Regions from separate parts of the Mesorhizobium sp. RIZ17 genome, predicted to be linked through region 1. Evidence: predicted binding sites of a transcription regulator. Region 1 holds the regulator's gene; the other holds the start of a gene.
What was found. The regulator LexA, encoded in region 1, represses DNA repair genes until DNA is damaged. The targets are predictions, from matches to a motif close to TGTTCNNNNTGTGTTCNG.
Positions count from the first base shown of each region.

Region 1 (7,910 bases):
GGCGAGATCGCGGCCGAGGTGGTGATGGGGTGTATCAGGAAGGCAGTAGGCAGTAGGCAGTAGGCAGTAGGCAGTAGGCAGTAGGTGTCGTTTCCTACTGCCTACTCACTAATTCCTACCTTTTGGCAATCGGCACGTAATCGCGTTCCGTGGCGCCGGTGTAGAGCTGGCGCGGGCGGCCGATTTTCTGGTGCGGATCCTCGATCATTTCCTTCCACTGCGCGATCCAGCCGACGGTGCGCGCGACGGCGAACAGCACGGTGAACATGGTGGTGGGGAAGCCGAGCGCTTTCAGCGTGATGCCGGAATAGAAATCGACATTCGGATAGAGCTTCTTGGCGATGAAGTATTCATCGGTCAGCGCGATCTTTTCCAGCTCCATCGCGATGTCGAGCAGCGGATCGTCCTTGATGCCGAGCTCGCCCAGCACCTCATGCGCGGTCTTCTGCATGATCTTGGCGCGCGGATCGTAGTTCTTGTAGACGCGATGGCCGAAGCCCATCAGCCGAAACGGGTCGTTCTTGTCCTTGGCGCGAGCGATGAACTCCGGAATGTGATCGACATGGCCGATCTCGCCCAGCATGTTGAGCGCCGCTTCGTTGGCGCCGCCATGCGCCGGGCCCCACAGGCAAGCGATGCCGGCGGCGATGCAGGCGAAGGGATTAGCACCTGACGAGCCGGCAAGACGGACGGTCGAGGTCGAGGCGTTCTGCTCGTGGTCGGCGTGGAGGATGAAGATGCGCTCCATGGCGCGCGCCAGCACCGGATTGATCTTGTATTCCTCGCAAGGCACCGCAAAGCACATGTGCAGGAAGTTGGCGGCGAAGTTCAGCTCGTTCTTCGGATAAATGAAGGGCTGGCCGATATGGTACTTGTAGGCCATCGCCGCGATGGTCGGCATCTTGGCGATCAGGCGCATCGAGGCGACCATGCGCTGGTAGGGATCCGAGATGTCGGTCGAGTCGTGATAGAAGGCCGACAGCGCGCCGACCACGCCGCACATCACAGCCATCGGGTGCGCGTCGCGGCGGAAGCCGGTGAAGAAGCGCGACATCTGCTCATGCACCATGGTGTGGCGCGTCACACGATAGTCGAAGTCTTCCTTCTGCGCCTTGGTCGGGAGTTCACCGTAGAGCAGGAGGTAGCAGACCTCGAGGAAGTCGCCATGTTCGGCAAGCTGGTCGATCGGATAGCCGCGATGCAGCAGGATGCCGGCATCGCCGTCGATGAAGGTGATTGCCGACTCGCAGCTTGCCGTGGAGGTGAAGCCGGGGTCGTAGGTGAAGGCGCCGGTCGTGCTGTAGAGCGCGCCGATATCGATCACGTCAGGCCCGGTCGACCCGCTTCGCACCTTGAATTCATGGGTCTTGCCGGCGAGTTCGAGCCTGGCGGTCGACTCATGCGCCTTGCCGCTCGGTTCCAGTTTTGTCGCAGCTTCGCTCATTCCCAAACTCCTTTATGTTTCCTCATGCCGGCAAGGCAATTCCTGCAAACGACACGTCGAAATCACCGGAATGCGCGAACTTGCCAATCGCATTTTAGGAGGTGCGTGCCAGATTGGGCCAAGGCCTAATGTTGCACTGCGAAACACACCTTTCAATGCCAATCTTCTTAGGCCAGTTCGCTCCTAATCGATTTGATCTCCAATCCTCGCCAGGCTTTCCTGGCGGCCCAGCACGGCAAGCACGTCGAACACGCCGGGCGAGGTGCTGCGGCCAGTAAGCGCGGCGCGGAGCGGCTGTGCCACGGCGCCGAGCTTATGCCCGCCGGCCAGTGCAAAGTCGCGGATCGAAGCCTCGGCCGAGGCAGCGCTCCAGTCGCCTTCGATGGCTGACAATGCGCCATGCGCGCCGCGCAGGATCGCGCGCGCATCCGCGTTGAGCAGGCCCGCCGCCTTCTCGTCGAGCGGCAATGGCCGTTCGGCGAACAGGAACGCCGCGCCGTCGACCAGTTCCACGAGGGTTTTTGCCCGCTCCTTGAGGCCGGGCATGGCGGCAAGCAGTTGCGCCTTGCGCCCGCCGTCGAGCTTGGCCGCGAGCGCCGGCCCGCCTTCGAGATAGGGCAAGGTGGCGACGAAGATGTCGAACAGGGCCTGGTCATCCATCTTGCGCATATGGACGCCGTTCAGCGCCTCGAGCTTGGCGAAGTCGAAGCGTGCCGCGCCCTTGTTGACGTCGCCGATGTCGAACCAGGCGACCATGTCCTTGACTGACATCACCTCGTCGTCGCCATGGCTCCAGCCGAGCCTGGCCAGATAGTTGAGCAAAGCCTCGGGCAGATAGCCCATGGCGCGATAGGCCTCGACGCCGAGGGCGCCGTGCCGCTTCGACAGCTTGGCGCCGTCGGCGCCGTGGATCAGCGGGATGTGCGACATCGACGGCACGTCCCAGCCCATGGCGTTGTAGATCACCGTCTGGCGCGCGGCATTGGTCAGGTGATCGTCGCCGCGGATAATGTGGGTGATGCCCATGTCGTGATCGTCGACGACGACGGCATGCATGTAGGTCGGGACGCCGTCGGAACGCAGGATGATGAAGTCGTCGAGATCCTTGTTCGGGAAGCGCACTTCGCCCTGCACGCGGTCGTTGACGATCGTCACACCTTCGGTCGGCGCCTTGATGCGGATCGCACCCTTGACGCCTGCCGGCGCCTCGGACGGGTCACGGTCGCGCCACTGGCCGTTGTAACGCGGCGGCAGGCCCTTGGCGCGGGCCGCCTCGCGCATTGCCTCGAGCTCGGCCGGCGTCTCATAGGCGTAATAGGCCTTGCCCATGCGCACGAGTTCCTCGGCCACCTCGCGATGACGCGGCGCGCGCTGGAACTGCGAGACGGCGTCGCCGTCCCAGGAGAGGCCAAGCCAGGTCAGCCCGTCGAGAATGGCGGCCGTGGCGGCTTCGGTGGAGCGCTCGCGATCGGTATCCTCGATGCGCAGCAGCATCGTGCCGCCGGTGTGCCTGGCATAGAGCCAGTTGAACAGCGCCGTGCGCGCCCCGCCGATGTGCAGGTAGCCTGTGGGCGAGGGGGCAAAGCGGGTGACGACCTTGTCGGACATGGAACTCTCGAAGAAGCACTGAAAAATGCATGTGTCGCGCAGACTTCCACGCGACCGGCGTTCATGTAGCATAGGCGGTCTGGGGCGCAAGGGGCAGACCCGATGGCTGGACGTGGCCGGGGCGCGAAGGAGAGCGGGGGAACGACAGCTGGCGTCAGCGAACGCCTGATGTTTGCCCATGCCACACCCGAAGAGACAGCGCCGGTTTCGCTTCCGGAGCCGCGCGCACCAGCCGTGTTGCTGCCGCCCGGTGACGGTGCAATACAGCCGGTCCCGCCAACAACAGCCACCATCGGCCGGATCCGCAAACAGCTTGGCCGCGCCTCGCTTCCCGCACTCCACCGAAGCATCGGCACCGCGGCGGCCACCGAGCTCGACCGCGGCATTGGCTTCCTGCTGGTGCCGGTGTTCCTGGCCGCTGGTGTCATCTACTACTTCTCGCTGAACACTGAGCCCGATCTCTACAGGCCGCTCGCGGCGGTGGCCCTGATGGCTGTCTGCGCGGCGGTTTCGCGTTCCCGGCACAGAACACACCTTGTCTTCGTGGCGGCGTTTTTCTGCGCCTTGGGCTTTCTCGCGGCCAAGGTGGAGACCTGGCGGATGGCGACCCCGATGCTGGGTTCCGAAATCCAGACACGGCTGACGGGGCGCCTCGTCACCGCCGAGGCGATGGCCAACGGCCGCATCCGGCTGACAATCGATCTGATTTCCACGGAGCATCCCAAGCTGCGCTATGCGCCGGACCGCGTCAGGCTGTCGGCACGCAGGATCCCGCCAGAGATGATCGCCGGGTCGATGCTGACCGGCTATGCCAAGCTGCTGCCGCCGACAGGCCCGGTTCGGCCGGACAGCTATGACTTTTCCTTCGACAGCTACTTTGCCGGCATCGGCGGCAGCGGCTTTTTCCTGGGCGATCCAAAGCTGATTGCCCCGGCAGAAGCGCCATTCGGAGCGCGCGTCGCATCGGCTGTCGAAAACGCGCGCGAAGGCATTGCCGACCATATCAGGAGCGCCATCGGCGGGTCCGAAGGCGAGATCGCGGCGGCGCTGATCGTCGGCGTGCGCGCCGGCATTCCGGAAGCGATCAACGAGTCGATGCGGCGCACCGGCATCTACCACATCATCTCGATCTCCGGCCTGCACATGGCACTTGTCGCGGGCACGATCATGGTCCTTTTGCGCGGCACCTTCGCGCTGTTTCCGGATTTCTCGTCACGCCGACCGGTGAAGAAATATGCCGCTGCAATCGCGCTGGCCTCGATTGCCGCCTACCTCGTGATCTCCGGCATCGTGGTCGCGGCCGAGCGAAGCTTCATCATGCTGGCCGTGATGCTGGTCGCCGTGCTTTTCGACCGCGCGGCGCTGACCATGCGCAACCTGGCGATCTCTGCCATCGCCGTCATCCTGGTCTCGCCGCACGAAGTGGTCGGCCCGAGCTTCCAGATGTCCTTCGCCGCCACCGCTGCGCTTGTCGGCGCCTATGCCGGCTTTGCCGACTATCGCGCCGGCAAAACGACAGCGCCGCCGGCAAGGCGTTCGTTTCTCGGGTTCGTATCGCAAAAACTGGCGGTTGGCGTGGGCGGCGCCGCCATAACGTCGCTCATCGCAGGCAGCGCGACGTTGCTGTTTGCGATCTGGCATTTTCAGCGCGTGTCGCCGCTCAGCCTGCTGGCCAATCTGGCGGTCATGCCGATCGTTTCGCTGATCGTCATGCCGTTCGCCGTGTTGAGCGCGCTCGCCATGCCCTTCGGCTTCGACGGTCCCTTCCTCTTTGTCATGGGCAAGGGCCTGACGGCGATGATCGCCATTTCGGCGTGGATATCCGAGCGCTCACCGGTCGACGCCGTCGGGCTGATCTCGATCCAGTCGGTGCTGCTGGCGACGGTCGCGCTGGTCATCGCAACGATGGCGACCACGTGGCTCAGGCTTGCCGCGGTGCCCTTCGCGCTCGCGGCGCTGCTGGCCATTCCGCATGTCCGCACGCCGGATGTGCTTGTCTCGGAGGACGCGCGTCTGGTGGCGATGCCGATCGGAGGCGGTGAGCTTGCGATCAACCGCGCGCGCTCCAACGAGTTCACCACCGACAACTGGAAACGAGCGCTGAAAGCCGAGGATATCGTGCCGCCGGAGACCTTCGCCAAGGACGCCCTCGACATCGCCGATCCCGTCGACCTGCCGCCTGGCTCGCCCTTCTACTGCACCGGAGACCTCTGCATCGGCCGGCATCCTTCCGGCGCCATCGTCGCGCTTGCCGAGAACCGCGGCAGCGCCCGACCGGCCTGCGGGTTCGCAGATCTCATCGTCATCAACGATGCAACGGCCTACAACCCATGCCGCGATCCGCGCGTGCTCGTCGTCACCAAGCGGCAGCTGGCTCACGACGGCAGCGCCGCTATCTTCTTCGATCCGCAATCGGCGACCGCCCGGCCAACCGTTCGCTACGCGGTCGACGAGCCATATCGTCCCTGGCACGAGCAGCGGAAATACACACGCGAGGCGAGGGGGCTGCCGCCCTATCAACGACCGGAAAAGCCGGCGGCCGCGCCGCAGCCGACAGAATAGATGTCACGCATTTCCGGCGAAGACCGCCGCGCGGTCCTGCTCAGTAGCGACGGATAAGTCCGACGAGCTTGCCCTGAACCTTGACCCGATCCGGTCCAAAGATCCGGGTCTCATAGGCCGGGTTGGCGGCCTCGAGCGCGATCGAGGCACCCTTGCGGCGAAACCGCTTCAAGGTCGCTTCCTCGTCGTCGACCAGCGCCACCACGATCTCGCCCGGGCTTGCCGTATTGGCGTTGCGGATGATGACGGTGTCGCCGTCGAAGATACCGGCCTCTATCATCGAGTCGCCCTTGACCTCCAGCGCATAGTGCTCGCCGCCCATGATCATGTCCGGCGGCACCGAGATCGAGTGCGTCTGGTGCTGGATGGCGTCGATCGGCACGCCGGCGGCAATGCGGCCCATCACCGGAATGGATACGGCCGAAACAGCGTCGTCGTCATTGCTGGGTGTCGGCGTGCGCGAAGGCGCTGCCGGCTTGACCTGGCGGTTGAGATTGCCTTGGCCGCCCTGGATGACGCTTGGCGAGAACTTCTTCGCGGCATTCAGGCCAGGCGCGATCGAGTCGGGCAGGCGCAAGACTTCGAGGGCGCGCGCCCGGTTCGGCAGCCGGCGAATGAAGCCGCGCTCTTCCAGCGCCGTGATCAACCGGTGGATGCCGGACTTCGAGGCAAGGTCCAGCGCCTCCTTCATCTCGTCGAAGGATGGAGGAATCCCGCTCTCCTTCAGGCGTTCATGGATGAACATCAGGAGTTCATGTTGTTTGCGCGTCAGCATTGGCGGCCCCCACGGGTTCTGAAACCAGAATCGGAAAAACAAACCCAGAACAAACACTATCTGTTCCAGTTGTGTTCCGCAACCGTTTAAAGTTTAATGAATTTCTTAAGGCTGCCGAAACAATGTTGCATTCGAGGACGCCAGCCGCCGCCAGTAGGGCGGTGGCATTGATTCCGTTCGATTTTGCAGCACTGCCTAAGTTGAAACAGCAGGCAGCGCCATCACGAAAGCGCGGGTCGGACCGCGTGGACCACCCTTTGCGCATGCTGCACCGTGAACGAAACGAACCCAAAATGCCAACTTCGGCGATTTGCCGGTTCACTGTTCTCGCGGTCTATGGACCAGCTAACACAGGACGAAAGGTTCTTGCCCCGACGCCGACTGGGGTGAGACAACCGCCGTTGGCCGTCTGGCGATTTGCGAGCGGCGCTGGGTCGAGATGGAGGCGGTAACGCGATGAGGGGAATTCCTGGCCGTGCTGAAGTCGAGGCGATGGATGCCGCGGATCCGCTGCGCGCCCTGCGCGATCGCTTCATCCTGCCGGAAGGGGTGATCTATCTCGACGGCAACTCGCTGGGTGCGGCGTCCTCCGAGGTTTTCGACGAGATCGAGAAAGCGGCAACGCGCGAATGGGCGCATGATCTTATCCGCGCCTGGAATACCGCGGGCTGGTTCCAAATGCCGGTCGAACTGGGCGACCGGCTCGGGCGGCTGATCGGCGCGGCGGCCGGACAGACCGTCGTTTGCGATACGACCTCGATCAACATCTACAAGGTCCTGCATGCGGCGCTGGCGATGCGGCCCGACCGATCCGTGATCGTTGCCGAGGGCGACAGTTTTCCGACCGATCTCTACATGGCGGAGGGCGTGGCCTCCACGCGTCCTGGTACGGTGCTGCGGCTCGAAGGTGTCGACGCCCCGACGATCGAGGAGCTGATCGACAGCCAAGTCGCGGTCATCCTGGTCAACCACGTCAACTACAAGTCCGGCCGGTTGCGCGACATGGCGGCCTTGACGCGCAAGGCCCACGAAGCCGGCGCGCTGATCGTCTGGGACCTCTGCCATACGGCAGGCGCGTTGCCGGTGGATCTTGATGGTTTCAGTGCCGATTTCGCTGTCGGCTGCACTTATAAATACCTCAATGGCGGCCCGGGCGCGCCCGCCTTCATCTACGCCGCGAACCGCCACCACGGTGACATTCGCCAGCCGCTCAGCGGCTGGTGGGGGCACGCCCGGCCTTTCGCGTTCGAGCAGGGCTACGCCATCGGCACGGGCATCCGCCGGTTCCTGTGCGGAACACAGCCGGTGCTGTCGATGCGGGCGCTGAAGGGCGCGCTGGACCTCTGGGACAAGGTCGACATGAATGCCGTGCGCGACAAAAGCATCGCCCTGACGGACTTGTTCATCCGGCTTGTCGAAGCCCGATGCGGCGCCTTCGGCCTCGAACTGGAAAGCCCGCGCGATGGCGCCGAGCGTGGCAGCCAGGTGTCGTTCGCCCATCCGCACGGTTACCAGGTGATG
Region 1 covers NZ_CP147861.1:5,620,907-5,628,816, reverse strand. Annotated here, with positions in the region: gene lpxB (lipid-A-disaccharide synthase) at 1-63, shown strand, start outside; gene gltA (citrate synthase) at 116-1,444, opposite strand; gene gltX (glutamate--tRNA ligase) at 1,628-3,052, opposite strand; gene WDX12_RS27380 (ComEC/Rec2 family competence protein) at 3,155-5,614, shown strand; gene lexA (transcriptional repressor LexA) at 5,655-6,389, opposite strand; gene kynU (kynureninase) at 6,846-7,910, shown strand, end outside.

Region 2 (7,910 bases), 1.5 Mb from region 1:
CGAGGCCGTCAGTGAAGTGCGCGCCAGCGCCGTCGACATCGCCGTCGAAGCTGCCCGCGCGCTGCTCGCCGCCAAGGTCGATGTCAAGGCAGGCGCGGACCTGTTCAAGTCGGCGCTGGACGACGTCAAGGCCAAGCTGAACTGAGCTGGCCGCACTTGCGAATGAGAAGCCGCCTGGGCAACCCGGCGGCTTTTTTGTTGTTTGAAAAGGGAGCGGGACGCCTGAACTGCTGATCTCCCCCTTGTTTACGCTATACACACACCTTCTGTGACTGGTGTAACTGATCGGGCCGACGCTTGATTGCCGCGTGGTTCCCCCAATCCGTCGCTGCTTCGCAGCGCCACCTTTCCCCCCTCCGGAGGGAAAGGAAGGGAGCGTTGCCGGACGAGCGTTGACGGCAAAAGCTTGGCGCCCTTCCTCTACCCCGTCGATCGGGGGAGAGGTGGCTCGGCGAAGCCGAGACGGAGTGGGGGTCGACCATCGCTACATTCGACAACGCATGCGCCAAGCTGCCATGCTCGCTATCGCCAAAGACCAGCCGCTTGGAAATGTGTGCATGCCATAGCTCCCCCACAAGGAGGGAGGTCAGCCGTCATCGTCGGCGGCGCCTTACTCCAGTCCGACGAAGCTCTCTTCCTCAACCGCCTCGGCGCCACCCAGCCTGAACGGCGCGAACGAGGCCCGGTGGAGCCTTGCCACCGGTCCATGCGCCTCGATCGCGGTGCGGTGCCTCACCGTCGCATAGCCCATATGCACTTCGAAGCCGTAATGCGCGTGGTGTCCGCCGCAGCCGCACATCATGCGGTCGCGCATCACCTTGGCGACGATCGAGGCGGCGGCGATCGATTGCGAGCGCTGGTCGCCCTTGACCAGCGCCCGGCCCTCGCAGGCGAGGCCGGGCGGAACGTCGCGGCCATCGGCCAAGGCAAGCTTGGGCTGCAGCGACAGGCCGGCGGCGGCGCGGCGCATTGCTTCCAGGCTCGCCTTCAGGATGTTGCTGTTGTCGATGCCTTCGGCGCTGATCGAGGCCATCGAGACGCTGAGCGCCGAGCCGAGAATCTTGAGGAACAGCGCCTCGCGCTGCAAATGGCTGAGGCGTTTGGAATCGTCGAGGCCTTCCGGGATATTGGCGGGGTTGAGCACCACCGCCGCGGCCACCACCGGACCCGCGAGCGGACCGCGGCCGGCCTCGTCCATGCCGGCGACAGGCCACAGCCCGTCGGCCATTGCCTTCGTCTCGATCGAGAAGTCGGGCTTCTCGACCATTTCAAAGAGAAGCGGAGAATCGGAACGCGCGCGAGCCATGGTGCGGCGAGGTTCGCATCGGCTCCGATTCTCCGCAAGTCCTTCCGGGTCGGATGGGGCGTCGGACCGGGAAGGCACCGTCTCGCGGCCGGGGGACATTGGCCGGACGGGATACTTGAAAGGAGGGCAATTCCAGACGGAAAGTCGCTTGGCCTGGAACCGCTTGGCGCCGGCCCGTCATGGCCGGCACTGAGGTTAAAGCAGCATCAGCTGCTCGCCGGCGCCGGAGCCTGCGACGAATTGGTCGGTGCGGAGCTGCCGCCGCTCGACATTGAGGCCGAGCCGCTTGGCGGCGATCTCGAAGCGCCGGCCGATCTGCCAGGCATAGGGACCGGCGCCCTTCATGCGCTTGCCCCATTCGGAATCGTAGTCCTTGCCGTCGCGCATCGATCGGATCAGCGACATCACATGCCGGTAGCGGTCCGGATAGTGACGCAGCAGCCAGTCCTTGAAGATCGGCGCCACTTCGAGCGGCAGGCGAAGGATGACATAGCCTGCCTCCCGGGCGCCGGCGGCTCTGGCCGAATCGAGGATGCGCTCCATCTCCGGATCGTTGAGGCCCGGGATGATCGGCGCCACCATCACCGAGGCCGGGATGCCGGCGTCCGAAAGCTGCCGGATCGCCTCCAGCCGCTTCGTCGGCGTCGACGCGCGGGGTTCCATCGTTCTTGCCAGCATGCGGTCCATCGTCGTCACCGACAGCGCCACCTTGGCAAGGCCGCGCTCGGCCATGCGCGACAGGATGTCGATGTCGCGCGTCACCAGCGCCGACTTGGTGACAATGCCGACCGGATGGCCGCGCGCCTCCAGCACTTCGAGGATCTCGCGCATGATGCGGTATTGCTTCTCGATCGGCTGGTAGGGATCGGTGTTGGTGCCGATGGCGATCGTGCGCGGCTGGTAGCCCGCCTTCGACAATTCCCTGTCCAGCATGCGCGCCGCATCCGGCTTGGCGAACAGCTTCGATTCGAAATCGAGCCCCGGCGACAGGCCCATGAAGGCATGCGTCGGCCTGGCGAAGCAGTAGACGCAGCCATGCTCGCAGCCGCGATAGGGATTGATCGAACGGTCGAAGGAAATGTCCGGCGACTCGTTGCGGGTGATGATCGTGCGCGGCTTCTCGACCTGCACTTCCGTCTTGAAGGGCGGCAGTTCCTCCAGCGAGTTCCAGCCGTCATCGAACACATGACGGCTGACCGGCTCGAACCGGCCGGACGGGTTGATGCCGGCCGAGCGGCCGCGATTGCGGTCGGGCCGCACGCGCATGCCGCTCTGCTCGATCATCGCGTTCGCCATCTCGGCTCTGCCTGCTCCGAAGGCAGCAATGTCGGCGCGCACGATCTGTTCCATTTTCGCCCTCTCCCAGGGACTGTCGGCAGGCTGTCGAATCGCTCTGTTCATGAAACTATTCCTATTTTGTCGATGAGAACAAAGCAAGAACTTTTTCGGCCGAAAAGCGCAACTGGCGCAAGCCGTGGCTTTCCGCTATTCGGCTAGGGATGCTCAGCGTTCTCATCGAGACCTTGAACGACGAAGAGGGGCTTGCCCGCACGCTCGCCTCGCTGGTCGGCGGCGCGGTCGAAGGCGTGGTGCGCGACGTGATCGTCTGCGATCAGGGTTCGACCGACCAGACGCATCGGGTGGCCGAACATGCAGGCTGCCACTATGTGACCGGCGGGATCGGCGCCGGTATCGGCCAGGCCAAGGGCGATTGGCTGCTGCTTTTGGAACCGGGCGCCAGGCTCGCCGAGGGATGGATCGACGAGGTGGTGGCGCACACGGCGAAGCAAACCATTCCAGCACGCTTTTCACGCGCCCGGGCCGATCGCACGCCTTTCCTGGCCCGCGTCTTTTCGGGCAACCGCGCGCTGGCCGAAGGGCTCGTCGTCAGCAAGCGACAGGCCTCGGCGCTGGCAAAGAGCGCGCGCAGCGCCGAGGCCCTGGCGCGCGGCCTTGCCACCAGAAGGCTGAACGCCGAAATCTGGGTTGCTCCGCCAAAGTGAGACCGGCTCTCCCTTCTCCCCTTGTGGGAGAAGGTGGCCGCGCAGCGGCCGGATGAGGGGTGCTCCAGGGAAAGCTAGCGTCTCACTTCGCTGGAACACCCCTCATCCGTCTCGGCGCTGCACGCCGATCCACCTTCTCCCACACGGGGAGAAGGAAACGCAGCGCGGTCCCTCCCCAGTCAACTCCCCCGAATTTCCACCGGCATCCAGTTGCCACTGCGCCTGGCCAGGCGTTGCTCGCGCGTTTCGGCATCGAACCGGACAGCGACCGGCTCGCGCGAGAACCGTTCACGCTCGTCGAGCGCGTTGACGATGACGATCGCCCTTGCGTCGTCACCGTCGCCGGCGATTGCCGCGACATAGACGCCGCATTCGCGGCAGACGAGGTAGTCGGCGGTGCGCAGGCCGAAGCGGTAGATCTGCAGCCGTGCCTCGTCCTCGACCGAGATGCTCAGGCGTCCATTCGGGTCGGCCGCCGCGCGCGAGCCGTGCCGGGTGCAGAACGAGCACTGGCAGGCGCGGATTTCCAGTTCGGCCGGATCGAGCGCGGTGGAAAAGCTCAGGCGGATGTTGCCGCAATGGCAGCCGCCGCTGTGAACGGCCATGGCACAGGTTCCTCGTTTGCTCGCACAAGCTACTGTGCCGGCGCCGGCTTCGGAATGGCAGCCTCGAAGGCGACAGCGCCATTTCGCCTGCAAACCGGTTGCCGTTCGGGCGCTTTGCCTGTGCTTTACGAGGTGGGCTTGCCGCCGCGCCTGAGATGCTCGTCCAGCCGCGGCATGATCTCGACGAAGTTGCACGGCATGTGCCGGTAGTCGAGCTGCGCCTTGATGATCCCGTCCCAGGCGTCCTTGCAGGCGCCAGGCGATCCCGGCAGCACGAAGACGAAGGTGGCGTTGACGACGCCGCCTGTCGCCCGGCTCTGAATCGTCGAGGTGCCGATCTTGTCATAGGAGATGCGGTGGAAGACTTCCGAAAAGCCGTCCATGCGCTTTTCGAAGGTCGGTTCCAGCGCCTCAGGCGTCACGTCGCGGCCGGTGAAGCCGGTGCCGCCGGTGGTGATGACAACGTCGATGTTGTCGTCCTTCGACCAGCCGAGCACCTTGTCGCGGATCTTGTCGCGATCGTCGGTGACGATGTCCCGCGCGGCAAGCGTATGGCCGGCTTGCGCGATGCGGTCGGCCAGCGTCTGGCCGGATTTGTCGTCGGCAAGGCTGCGCGTGTCGGAAACCGTTAGCACCGCGATGCGCACCGGGATGAAGGGCCGGCTTTCGTCAAGCTTCGCCATCGCTCACCTCCATGCTGCGGGTCGCGGCGACGAACCAGTCGGAGTGGCGGGCGCGGATCTCGATCGCCGCGCGCTTGGCGACATTGCCGGTCTCGAACAGGCCGAAGCAGGTGGCGCCCGAGCCGGACATGCGCGCGAAGGCAGCGTCGGCGCGCTTGAGCGCCTTCAGCGCCTCGCCGATCGCCGGCTGGATCGAGCGGGCGGCAGGTTCGAGGTCGTTGCGGGTCGTCTCCAGCCAGTTGCGAATGGCGTGGAAGTCGAGGCGCTTCGGCAGCGGCGGCAGCGCCTCGTTGTCGGGGCTGGACAGCGCTTTGAACACGTCCGGCGTCGAGACGGCGATGCCCGGATTGACCAGCACCAGGCCGAGCGCCGGAAACGCGGGCAGGGGGGATACTTCATCACCAATGCCGCGCGCGACCAGCGGCTTGCCCTTGAGGCACATCGGCAGGTCGGCCCCGAGCGAAAGACCGATCCGGGCCAGCGAATTGTCGTCGATATCGAGCTTCCAGAGTCGCGCCAGGGCGTTGAGCGCGGCTGCCGCGTCGCTGGAGCCGCCGCCGACGCCGGACGCGATGGGCAGGTTCTTCTCCAGCCGGATGGCGACGGGCGGTGCATGCTGCGCGCCGGCTTCCCGGCGCAAGGCATCGCGCGCCTTCACCACCAGATTGTCGCCGTCGAGCGGCAGGCCGGCGGCATAGCGGCCGGATACCGAGAAGTCGTCCTGCTCCGCCGGCTCGATCTCGAGCCGGTCGCCGAAACGGGTGAAGACCGCCAGGCTGTCAATGAGATGGTAGCCGTCGGCGCGCTGTCCGGTGACATGCAGCGCCAGATTGATCTTGGCAGGCGCAAGCCAGGTCCGGACCTCTGTGCCGGGCTCGAGAATGTCGGCTGCTGGCGAGATGGGATCAGTCCTTGGCGAGACGATATTCGCCGGTCTTGGGATCCTTGACCAGCGTGCCCATCGTGCCGTTCGCCGCCTGTTTCTCGGTGCGCCGGATCTTGGCCGTCACGCGTTCGGCCTCGCGCACGAAAGCGCGGTAACCAAAGTAAGCGGCGGCGCCGACGACGGCGAAGAAAATGATCTGCGGCATCTCAAAACTCCTCCCGCGTTCTCGCGGCAAGGCCGGCCGGATGGGCTCGGTCAAGCGATCATGCTATCCGCAATCATGGCTTTTTCAAAGCCCGAAGCGAGCCCACAGCGCGCGCTCTTCCGCCGCATCGATGACGCCACTGGCGGCGGCCGCCGCGATATCGGGCGCAGAGAAGCGCGAGCCGAACAGGCCGAAACGGCCAAACAGACCGCGCGGCGCGGTGATCAGCTTGAGCTGCGTCTTGTCGCCGAAACGGGTCCTGAGCACGCCGCGCATATCGCCCAGCGCATCGACAAGGCCGAGCTCCAGGCCTCGCTTGGCGGTCCAGAACAGGCCGGTGAACAGGTCCGGGTCGTCCTTGAGCTTTGTACCGCGCCGCTCCTTGACGAGATCGATGAAGGTCTCGTGCACTTCAAGCTGCAGCGCCTTCAGCCGCTCGACATCTTCCTTCTTCTCCGGCTTGAACGGATCGAGCACGGCCTTGTTCTGTCCGGCCGTGTGGACACGCCGCTCGACGCCGATCTTCTTCATCAGTTCAGGGAAACCGAAAGAGGCCGAGACCACGCCGATCGAGCCGACGATCGACGACGGGTCGGCGAAGATCTCGTCGCCGGCGACCGCGATCATGTAGCCGCCGGAAGCCGCCACGTCCTCGACGAAGACCAGAACCTTCTTGTTCTTTTCCACCGCGAGATCGCGGATGCGCTTGAAGATCAGCCGCGACTGCACCGGCGAGCCGCCCGGCGAATTGATCGAGATGGCGACCGCCGGCGCGTCGAAGCCGAACGCCTTTTCGATGAGGCCGGCCGTCGAGGCGAGCGACAGGCTCGGCCGGAACTGGCCGCCGCCGGCCATGATGGCGCCTTGCAGCCGGATGACCGGAATGGTGACGACTGTCGAGCGCCAGGATTTCGGCAGCAGGCGGTTGAAGAGGCGTTTCACGAAGGAATGTCTCCGGTCCATTTGCAAGGCAGCAAGATGAGATCAGGTCGGTTGGTCTGTTTCACGGCGTCATCTTGCCCTGGGCATGTAGGAATTCGCTGGCCAACGGCAATGCCGCATCGCCAGCCGGTGCATGTCGCGCAAAAGTGTGCAGCGGTTTTGCGAAACAAACATGCATAAACAAAAACTTGAAGCGCGTCGCTAGAATCCATTTCAACGCGACGCGCTTCAAGGATCAATCGCCGAACAGCGATGCCAGGCCGTTATTGATCATTTCGGTCCGCTCCGCCGGCGCGTTGCCGGACGGACCGTGCAAGGTGAGCGGCGGGCGGATCGACAGTTTTCCGCGCGCGCCGAGCACCGCCCTGACGACGATGCGGATCGCCGCCGCGTCCGGTCGCGGATGCACGCACAGCATCTCGGCATCGCCGAAACGCCCCTCGATCGCATCGAGGATGGCGACGAGCTGTTCGGGCCGCGCGATGGCGGCCAGCCCGCCGCGCGGCCTGGCGACGGCGGCGGCGCTCCTGATCCAGCGCTCGAACAGGCCATCCTCCGCCACATGCGCCTCTCGGCGCAGCGCGTCGGGGGTGGTGCGATCCTCGGCGGCGTTGAACGGCGGGTTCATGATGACGAAATCGAAGGAATTGTCGGCAAGTCCTGCCTCGGACCGCGCCCGGCCGGCAAGCGTGACGTCGGCCGTCAGCACCGAGGCGCGGTCGCCGAGATGCGCATTGCCGGGATGCGAAAGCGTGGCGGCGGCGAACCCGGCCATTTCGGCCGAACGTTCGACGAGCACGGCCTGGGCCGCCGGGCAGCGCGATAGCACGGCAAGGGCGGCGGCACCGGCGCCGGCGCCGAAATCGGCGAGACGGCCGGAAAAGCCCGAAGGCACGGCGGCCGCCAGCATCATGGCGTCCATGCCGGCGCGATGACCGCCACGGCTCGGCTGCACCAGCCAGAAGCGGCCGCGATGGAAGGCATCGACCGTGTGCGCCGGCGTATCTGGGGCGATCGTCGCTGCCATTATTTCTGGCGGATTTCGTTTTCGATGCCGGCATCCTTCAGGATGCGGCGCGCCACGTCAGCCTTGTCGGCATCGACCATGACACGCTTCTGCAAAAGGCCGATCGACCCTTCGAGCACGCTCATATTCTGGTCGGCGACGAAACAGGCGATGCCGGCGTCGCGCATCAGCGATTCGACAAAAGAGATCACGACGGCGTCATTGGTGCGGACAAGCTCGATCATGGAACGAAAATCGCAGGTTGCGGCGTTTC
Region 2 covers NZ_CP147861.1:4,089,325-4,097,234, forward strand. Annotated here, with positions in the region: gene WDX12_RS19470 (F0F1 ATP synthase subunit B) at 1-145, shown strand, start outside; gene WDX12_RS19475 (ribonuclease HII) at 611-1,306, opposite strand; gene WDX12_RS19480 (PA0069 family radical SAM protein) at 1,502-2,656, opposite strand; gene WDX12_RS19485 (glycosyltransferase) at 2,806-3,309, shown strand; gene WDX12_RS19490 (GFA family protein) at 3,489-3,914, opposite strand; gene moaB (molybdenum cofactor biosynthesis protein B) at 4,040-4,597, opposite strand; gene WDX12_RS19500 (4-(cytidine 5'-diphospho)-2-C-methyl-D-erythritol kinase) at 4,584-5,480, opposite strand; gene WDX12_RS19505 (membrane protein) at 5,503-5,688, opposite strand; gene WDX12_RS19510 (S49 family peptidase) at 5,773-6,630, opposite strand; gene WDX12_RS19515 (hypothetical protein) at 6,692-6,862, opposite strand; gene WDX12_RS19520 (tRNA1(Val) (adenine(37)-N6)-methyltransferase) at 6,866-7,657, opposite strand; gene WDX12_RS19525 (DUF2007 domain-containing protein) at 7,657-7,881, opposite strand.
Region 2: WDX12_RS19480 (PA0069 family radical SAM protein) is a predicted target of LexA. The motif match lies at 2,731-2,748, and genes of this name have one in related genera.